DNA from 3 places in the Tepidimicrobium xylanilyticum genome. Region 3 is predicted to be linked to each of the others. Evidence: riboswitches for the same ligand, from Rfam matches in the RefSeq annotation. Region 3 holds a riboswitch; each other region holds the start of a gene.
The links. Region 3 has a riboswitch for thiamine pyrophosphate ahead of thiT (energy-coupled thiamine transporter ThiT). Riboswitches for the same ligand answer to the same signal wherever they lie in the genome.
Positions count from the first base shown of each region.

Region 1: it holds a riboswitch for thiamine pyrophosphate, as region 3 does, so the genes downstream of both, BLV68_RS06495 (thiamine-binding protein) here and thiT (energy-coupled thiamine transporter ThiT) in region 3, are expected to answer to the same signal.
Region 2: it holds a riboswitch for thiamine pyrophosphate, as region 3 does, so the genes downstream of both, thiM (hydroxyethylthiazole kinase) here and thiT (energy-coupled thiamine transporter ThiT) in region 3, are expected to answer to the same signal.

Region 1 is NZ_FNNG01000004.1:179,910-183,193, forward strand. Features, by position in the region: gene BLV68_RS06485 (ABC transporter substrate-binding protein) at 1-169, opposite strand, end outside; gene BLV68_RS06490 (ABC transporter permease) at 196-966, opposite strand; gene BLV68_RS06495 (thiamine-binding protein) at 935-1,231, opposite strand; TPP riboswitch at 1,337-1,445, opposite strand; gene BLV68_RS06500 (methyl-accepting chemotaxis protein) at 1,995-3,284, opposite strand, start outside.
Region 2 is NZ_FNNG01000022.1:14,889-18,172, reverse strand. Features, by position in the region: gene BLV68_RS14475 (hypothetical protein) at 1-233, shown strand, start outside; gene BLV68_RS14470 (hypothetical protein) at 899-1,189, shown strand; TPP riboswitch at 1,355-1,453, shown strand; TPP riboswitch at 1,503-1,601, shown strand; gene thiM (hydroxyethylthiazole kinase) at 1,776-2,609, shown strand; gene BLV68_RS14460 (thiamine-binding protein) at 2,613-2,924, shown strand; gene BLV68_RS14455 (thiamine phosphate synthase) at 2,914-3,284, shown strand, end outside.
Region 3 is NZ_FNNG01000006.1:132,846-136,129, forward strand. Features, by position in the region: gene BLV68_RS15455 (hypothetical protein) at 1-71, opposite strand, end outside; gene BLV68_RS08230 (thiamine diphosphokinase) at 164-799, opposite strand; gene thiT (energy-coupled thiamine transporter ThiT) at 814-1,353, opposite strand; TPP riboswitch at 1,408-1,507, opposite strand; gene rpe (ribulose-phosphate 3-epimerase) at 1,556-2,203, opposite strand; gene rsgA (ribosome small subunit-dependent GTPase A) at 2,205-3,083, opposite strand; gene pknB (Stk1 family PASTA domain-containing Ser/Thr kinase) at 3,093-3,284, opposite strand, start outside.

The DNA of each region.
Region 1 (3,284 bases), on a different contig from region 3:
CTAATTCTTCAAAATATCCCTTTTCTTGAGCTACATATAGTCCTGTATGGTTAGTATTCGGCGTCCAATCAAGCACTACAGTTATTTTTTCTTTGTTTTCATTTTGGCAAGCTACTAAAATGGTTATCATTATTAATATACAAAATAATATTACCAATTTCTTTTTCATAGTCATTCTCCTCTCCTTCTGCATTATTATTCATTTTCACTTCTAGCCCATGGCATACTTATTTTTTCTAATAAGCTTACCCCCTTCATCAAGGCTAAACTAATAACTGATATGAGTAAAATTACAGCAAACATTTTATCAAAAGAATAGGATTTTTTAACTCTTGTCATATACACGCCTAGTCCATTGAAACCACCAAGCCATTCTGAAATAACTGCCCCCACTACAGAATAAGAAACAGAAATTCTTAAACCAGCAAAGAAATGAGGTATAGAACTTGGCAATTTTATATGCTTAAATATTTGCATATCGGAAGCATTCATAGATCTCAGTAATTGTATAGCATCAGAATCTACCGATTTAAAACCGTCTAATAAACTAATAGTAATAGGGAAAAATGTCACAATCACAATCAATGTAATCTTTGGAGCCATACCATAGCCTAACCACAAAACTAGCAAAGGTGCAATTGCAACAGTTGGTATAGTTTGAGTAATAACCAATATTGGATATACAGCCTTATAAATGAAATTAAACCTATCCATAATTATAGCAACCATGAATCCCAATGATATGCCAATAGCAAGTCCAAAAAAGGCTTCTAATAATGTAGTTTTTGCATGGTTCATTAGAAGAGGAAAATCTAATATAAAAGCCTCTACAACATCCAAAGGAGATGGCAGCATAAACTTTGGTATAATCTCCATACTGGACAAAACCTGCCATAAAATAAGTATGCCTACTATTGCTACATAAGATGACATCCTATTTGTAATGCTTTGCAACTTTTTGGTCAATAGTAAGTACACCGCCTTCTGGTTTAAAATGTATCTTAACATAGGACATCACAGAGGGACACCCTGATTTAATTGCAATATATTGACATTCCTTCACAATATCCATCAACTCTTCAAATTCCCCTTCTATTGTAGTTTCGAAGGGCCCTACATGATAAGATAATCCTGTACTTTTAATATATTCAATTACCTCATCTACAATTTTGCATACCAACTCATCTGTATCTACCTTTGGCAATACTTGAATGGCAACACTTGCATTCATAATTAATTCCTCCTTATTTAAAATTAAACATTAAAAAATCCTTTCTGGATAATAACCAGAAAGGATTAAATACCATTAACTAAAGTAAATGCTACATTACAGTACCTAAAGTCCGATATAATCCCTACGCTGGCATTACCCAGATCAGGTTAAACGGTTGGAGATTTCCTTCTCTCCTCTCAGCCCGACATATCGAGCACCCGTATTGTAATTTTAGAATATATCAAACTTTGTAATTTGTCAAGGATAATCCTCAGATGTTTCCATATTTTCCAAAATATAAATCCCTCTTAACATATTCATCTATCAGATTAGCTATACTATCAACTGTTGTCTTAAACAAGCCACTATGAAAATATAGCTGAATTATCTCTTTAATATGCCTATGATATTTTTACCTATATTCATCTATTTCCAATAGTTTGGTAAGAGTGGATAACTTCAAGGATTCCCGTTATATGGAAAAGAACTTATCTTTTCAAGAAAGAAGATTCGTCCAAAGCAACAAAAAAAGATGGCTTTGGACTAGGATTAGCCATTGTAAAACCTATTGTGGAGAACCATAGTGGATGCTCTACACTATCCAGCTTGTTAGTATAGTCCTTTAAATATATCTTTTTCTTATTGTATCTTCTATTACACTGGTAGTTTTTCCCTAATTCTTTAATCTTAGCATAGCATTATTCTTATACAACTATACCTTATAAGCATTATCGAATTTAGAATATATTTTTTCAATTTGACAAGAAATAAAACATTTTAACTAAACCTTAAACTTGCTGATAACCTCCATTAAATCTTCTGCAAGAACATTCAAATTTTGAGCAGTTGTTGCCACATCCTGTGAAGATGCAGTAAGTTCTTCTGATGATGCTGCCAACTCTTCTGTGGCTGCTGAATTTTCTTCTGTTACAGCACTTAATTGCTCAACTCTTTTCACAATGGCATCCTTTGATTTTACACTTTTATCTATTGCACTATAGGTTTTATTCATTAGAGCTGTAATATTTTCAACGGATGCCAAAATGTCTCCAAAGGATTTTACAGCACTTTCAACGGATTTGGTTTGCTCTTTTACAGCTTGTCTTGCATTTTGGGATGCATAGGTCACTTCATGACTATCTTCAATAATTGAAGAAACTAAATCTGCAATCCTTTCTGTAGACTTTTTCGATTCTTCTGCCAGTTTTCGTACTTCATCAGCTACTACTGCAAAACCTCTGCCATGTTCTCCTGCCCTTGCTGCTTCTATAGCTGCATTGAGGGCCAGCAAATTCGTCTGTTCTGATATGTCTGATATTATTTCAGTAATACCACTGATTTCTTTTATGGAATCTGTCAATGCTCCTATTTTATCTATGGATAATTTAAAGGTTTTTCTTATTTGTTCAATAGATTTCACCAGAATGTCCACTTCCTTTTTACCAATGCTGGCTTTGTCTTCTGCCTTTCCCATCTCAGTTTTTACATTTTGAAGTTCCCTGTGTATAATCTCTATGTTATTGGTTAATTCTATCAATGAATCCGTAATTTCTGTTAGATCTTGTGCTTGGCTTGTAGCACCGTCCGCTATCTGTTGCATGGTTGATGCTAATTCTTGGGCGAAAGCAGACATTTCTTCTGATGTTGCTGCTAATTTCACTGAATCAACACCTAATTCGTTTGATCTTTCCCTAATATTGAATATTATTTGCTTTAAAGAATTTTGCATGTTTTTTAATGAAATGGATATCTGTCCAAATTCATCCTTTTTATTTAGATATTCGTATGATATTTCCTTTGTAAAATCCCCTGACGCCATTAATTCAAAATATTCCTTGATCATTTCCAAAGGTTTAACAATACGCATTCTTATTAATATATTATAGAATATTGTGGCAATTACAATTAACACTATAGAGCCCTTTATAATGTTGTAGATTGAATTATCTATTAGTTTAGCAATATAACCTTGAGGAACTCCTACAAAGAACATGCCCACTACTTGTCCCTTGCTATCTATTAAAGGTACATATTTCGTAGCATATTCCATACCTAATACTTCAGCTTTTCC
Region 2 (3,284 bases), on a different contig from region 3:
CAGTAAAAGTCTATTCAAAATATCGACAACCATTCTTAGATGAGATTAAAGGAGCATTAACCAAAGAGCTTTTAGTTCGAGATGAGGACGTTCAAGTACTTCATGGATTTGATAGTATAGAAAATGCACAAGCTTATCTTAATAGTCAACTATTTAAAGAAGATGTATTTGTAGCTTTAAAACCCCTATGGAGTGCTGAACCAGATGTTAAAATCTACAGCGTAACGTTATAGAATAATGTTTCTGATATGAAGTTAGCTGATACTATTAAGTGTCGGCTAACTTTGTATTTTTAGATACTTTCAATCGTTTAATCAAAGCCTCGTATTCTTTTAACAGCGTTTTCGAAAGTAACATTTTTACTGCTAGGGGGTATTTTTAGAGAAATGAATTTAAAGAGTAAAAGAAATTATAAATCATTGGCCTTTATTCGAATGAAAGTTTTCCGAGTACTTTAAAGTAGGAATGTTTTTTACTATAATAGGTGTAGAAGAGCCTTTTAACAAAATGCCACGGCATGTTGTTGTATTAATAGAAATTATTATAGCCTTGCTATTTTATGATGGGAAACTCCCTTCGATTGTGCAATTTCCATAGGTGAAGGTATGCAAAGTATATTTTTTATTCGTTTTTGTTAGTTTAATGGTTGAATTAATTGGACTCATAAAATATTACTGTGGTATGGATTGGTTGGTAGAAACGCTAACATCAAAGATCAAAGGAAGGAAAGGTTGTGAGATTTTCATTGGATTAACTGCTAGGCCTTATCGGGGACAACATTAAACAATATGGTTGCAATAGTTATTACTGCTCCTATGGCAAAGATTTTTGTGATAATTAAAAAGACTAGTAAGTATATTGGATATTTGTATGTGTGCTATTTTAGGATTAATACCTCATGATAGTAGTAATCTTCTTACAAACACTTAAACAGCCACTGTTTATGGAATATAAGGAGAGAATTCTATTTTATGATAATCACTTCCTGCCATGTCCTATGCTAGAAAATCCAAAATATATTGAGGAGATGGCAAAAAGAACAGAAGTAAAATCCACAGATTTACAATCTCCAGAAGATGTAGAGGACCTAGTAGCTAAAACTAAACTCTGTGCAGAACAATGGAAGGATAAGGCTGATGAATTATGGCAAGAGGTATTAGAAGAAAAAGAAGAAATAGTTAAAGGATAATATAAAAATACTCATTGATAGGAATTCAAGGGTATTAAATCTATGTGGTGTTTATATCCCCATACCTATATAGTAGGCGATGCCTTCTATTTCAATCCCTCTGCAAATATCGTTTTTTAAAACTTAATGGGACTTGACACCAAAGGTTGTAAGTGATATTATATAGGCGAATTGCGGGGGGACTCGTAAGAGTTGAGAAGGTAGAACCTGACCCTTTGAACCTGTCAGTTAACACTGTCGTAGGGAAGCAACTTAGTTATAATAATAATGGATAGGTGCGTTCCTTATGAGAGGAGCGCTTTTTTTAAAACTGAATACGTTGCGGGGGGACTCGTAAGAGTTGAGAAGGTAGAACCTGACCCTTTGAACCTGTCAGTTAATACTGTCGTAGGGAAGCAACTTAGTTATAATAATAATGGATAGGTGCGTTCCTTATGAGAGGAACGCTTTTTTTAAAATTGAATACGTTGCGGGGACTTGTTAGAGTTGAGAGGGTAAAATCTGACTTTTAGAGGGAATGAAAGGAGGTGATACTGATATACCTGAAATTATATTCTATTAATACTAACGAAAGGAAGGAGAGGAAATGACTAAAGAGGAGATTCAAAAGCAGATTTTTCAGGCAGTCGAAACCGTAAAGCAGACGAATCCGATGGTTGGATCCATCACCAATACGGTAACGATTAATTTTGTAGCCAATGCTCAATTGGCCGTTGGAGGTTCCGCTGCCATGGTTTATCTACCTGAAGAGGGTGAATTTTTAGCAAAAGCTAGTGGAGCTATCTATATAAATGTTGGCACACTTTTACCCATTTATGAGCAGACTTTACCCCATGTAGCAAAAGTATTGCACGATACAGGTAAACCATGGGTACTGGATCCGGTTGCTGTCGGGATTGGTTCGATGCGGACGCATTTGTTAAGGCAGTTTAAAGATTACAAACCTCATGTAATAAGAGGAAATGCTTCGGAAATTATTGCACTAGCTGGTTTATGGAAGCTAGACGGTGGGGCGGCTATCTCCAAAGTACGTGGTGTTGATTCAACGGATTCTGTAATTGCAGCAAAGACTGCCGCTGTTTCATTGGCTAAATGGACAGGTGGAGCGGTTGCAGTATCTGGGAAAACCGATTTAATCACTGATGGAACTGTTATCGCCTTCTCTTATGGGGGATCTCATTTTATGCCTAAAATTACCGGAGCAGGCTGTTCATTGGGTGGAGTCATCGCGGTCTATTTAACGGCTGCTTCACCGTTTATTGCAGCACTTACTGGTACTGCGGTGTACAATTTGGCTGGAACACGCACTGAAAAGAAGGTGGATGGTCCAGGAAGCTTTCAGATTAAATTTCTTGATGAACTTTATAAAGCAAGTGCAGGGGAGATTGCTAATAATCCATTTGAAATTGAGGAGGTTTAATGTATGAATACTTTAATTGCAGTGGCGATTGCGCCTTTTGGAATTGGGGAAGAGCTTGCATCTGAAGTTGCAGAAGTGGTGAAAGTAATTCGGGAGTCAGGTTTGCCGAACCGAACGACTTCTATGTTTACGGAGATTGAAGGTCCCTGGGATGAGGTGATGCAGGTGGTGAAAGAAGCTACTTTTGTGTTGACCAAGAAGGGCATCCGTACAGAGGTTGTGTTGAAGGCCGATATTCGCCCAGGGTTTACTAACATGATGACGACTAAAGTCGATAAAATCAATGAACTTTTAGGAGGAGAAAATGAGCATTAGAAAAAAATTTGATCTTTCAGCATATTTTGTGGTGGGTCCCGAGAATACTAAAGGGCGGTCGGTGGCGATGATTATTAAAGATGTAGTTGAGGCTGGGTTTACTTGTATACAAATCCGTTCCAAAGTTGCTTCTGCTCGAGAACTGATTCAATTAACCCGCGAGGCTTCGGAAGTAATCGCTCAAGCTGGTAAATCGGATGAGGTGGTATTATTGGTGGACGACCGCCTTGATGTCATCTTAGCGGCGAAACAACAGGGGATAAAGGTTGATGGAATTCACGTTGGACAAGATGATATTCCGGTGGAAGTCTGCCGGGAATACTTGGGTGAAGACTCAATTATTGGCTTATCAGCAAGGAC
Region 3 (3,284 bases):
CCAATTACGGATATTAAAATTCCAATTAATCTTTTCCATTTATACCTATATCTATAGTAAAAGCTTTTCATATTCTCACCTCAAAGATCCTTTACTCTATTTTATTGCATTTTTTCAAAATTAGTTACAAAAAAGCAAACCTTTTTCAGGTTTGCTCTATAGATCAATCTCTTGATATGATTACTAAACTTTGTCCCTCATAAATTCTTATAAATCCCTTATCTTTAACAATCCTATTGCTTATGCCTAGAGTGGAGCCAAATTGAACTCTGGTATTCTCCAGCTCATATTCGAATCCCTTTAATGTAACTACAATTCCAGTGTTGGTGATAGGAATAACAGATACATAATAGCCGGGTATGTTTTTTAAAATCAGCTCATCTTCAACTAAATATATAACATTATCATCATCTATTATTCGTCCATTTATTCCTCTTTCCTTCAGCTTTTTGAGCAGCAATATATTAGCTAAAGTATGATCCAGCCTATTTCCAGTAGCTCCTACTATAGTTATATCCTTAAATCCCTTATCTATTATATAGTCTATGGAAATTTCTGAATCCGTTTTATCTTTTTTTACAGGAAACTTTTCCACTGGTATTTTATTCTCTTCAATCTGTTGAATAACTTCCTCTGAAATGGAATCTAAATCTCCTACAACCAAATCAGGTTTTAAAGATGCTTTAAAGCAGTGATTAGTTCCACCATCAGCAGAAAGTACAAAATCAACCTCTTTCTTTAACTCCCTTAACCTGTTAATATCAATTATTTTACCACTTAAAATGACTAACGCTTTCATTTAATCATTCCATTCTATTTTTCTATTTTGCTAATAGGCTTCCAAATTAACGATAAAATAATGATAGATACTATAAATTCTGGTACTAAATAGCTGGATTGATATACTAAAGAGTATATCCAAGGATTTTGAGTTCCTGCATATTCAGCAAAGAATATAACCCCAGCTAATAGATGACATAAAAATCTACCGCCTATGGCGAAAAATATAGATAGAATGATTTTGACATATTTGTCGTTACTAAAATCTTTAATGGAATTAGAGAAAATTCCAGCTAATCCTAAAAAACCAAAGGCAATAGGATATTCTAATATTGCTTGTATAGGGGTAAAAACCCAACCTCCTAATATGAGTTTTAATACTCCAAAGGTGGCTCCAGCAATAATCCCAGGTTTAAGTCCCCATCTCATAGAAAACAAAAGGATTGGAATCATACTACCTGCAGTTACAGAACCTCCTTGAGGTGCTTGGTAAATTTTAATTCTACTCAACAAAACAGCTAATGCTATCATAATCCCAGCTTCCACTAACATCTTTGTGCTCCACTTCTTCATATTCAGCCCTCCTTAAATATTAAACCCATTACCAGAATTAGGTAATGGGCTAACATGCAAACGAACTCACTTCCCTACGCTAGCATTACCTAGTTCAGGTTAAGGGTCGGGATCGAATCCCCTCTCAGCCAATTTGGCTCCCCTAGTGATGAAGGTATTATTTAGTTCAATTACATTATACCATACTACATATATAATTCAATTATAAGCTCTTAAACATTTTAGTTCTCTCTATCACATCTTTACTTCTAAAAATATCAGAACCAACTACTATGATATCAAGGCCATAATTGATTATCTCTTTTGCATTATCTAACTTAATTCCTCCATCAGCTTCAAGTAAAATATTAAGGTTCTTTTCATCTATAATTCTCCTCATCTTTTTAATCTTTTTTTCCATAGAACCTATAAACTCTTGTCCACCAAAGCCAGGATTTACTGTCATAATCAAAATTAAATCAACATAATCTAATACATACTCTATACTTTCTAAGGGTGTAGACGGATTCAAAGCTACCCCTGCTTTTATACCATAGGATTTTATTACATCTATGGTTCTATGTAAATGCAGGGTAGATTCCACGTGGACTGTAAGCATATCAGCACCAGCTTCTACAAAATCCTCTATATACCTTTCAGGTTTGTCAATCATAAGATGAACATCAAAAGGAATTTGGGTAATATTGCGTAAATGTTTAATTACTGGCGGTCCAAAGGTTATGTTGGGAACAAATATGCCATCCATCACATCTAAATGGATATAATCTGCTCCTCCTTTTTCAAGTTTAAGTATCTCCTCTTTTAAATTGCCTAAATCTGCTGACAAAATGGATGGTGAAAGTTTTATCATTTTAATACCTCCTATTTGCTTTTATCTCTTCAAGAAACATTAGATAGTTCTCATATCTTTCCCGACTAATATTCCCCTTTTCCACCTGTTTTTTCACTTCACAACCAGGTTCCTTAAAGTGAATACAGTTGATAAATTTACATTTGCCATTGAACTCATCTATTTCCTTAAAGTACTTGCTCAACTCTTCTTCCCTCTCAATAAAATCCAAGCTTAAGGAACTAAAACCTGGAGTGTCAAGTACGAAGGAATTGCCATCTAAATCTATTAATTCTACATGTCGGGTGGTATGCCTTCCTCTGGTAGTTTTTTTACTTACATCTCCAGTTTTTAGCTCCAATCCTGGTTTTATTCTATTTAGTAGTGAGGATTTCCCAACCCCTGAAGGCCCTGCAAAAACTGTAACTTGGTTCTTTAATAAATCTATTAAATCTACAATACCTTCTCCAGTTTTGCAACTAGTTTTAATAATTGGATACCCGGTTTCTCTATAGGCTTTTTCTATTAAATTCCGTTCATCCTCCTGAACCAAATCAATTTTATTTATACATATTCCAATATTTAATCTTTGATGTTCCGCTAAAACTATTAATCTGTCTAATAACCATAAGTTTATATCCGGTTTTTTTATGCTCATAATAATAATAGCTTGAGTTACATTAGATACGGGAGGCCTTATCAACTGAGATTTCCTTTCCATAATCTCTTCAATATAGCCGCTACCATCTTCCTCGTTTATTCGGATTTTTACTCTATCTCCTATTAAGGGTATTATATTGTCTTCTCTGAAAAGCCCCCTAGCCTTGCATTCATAAACTTTGTCTTGAGTTTTAACATAATAAAACCCACCAATGCCTTTTATTATTATGCCTTCTATCATAAAAACCTCCTAATTGTGTGGATGAACTATTTCGTCAATATAAATGCCATCATAATAGATTTCAAATACAGCATCTACTTTCCCTTCCAATGGTATTTCGATAGAACTTCCATCGACTTTATGAATTTTATTATAAACATCTTTTCTATTTCCATCCTGAACCCTTACAATTTTAATTTCTACTTCATCATCTTCCACACT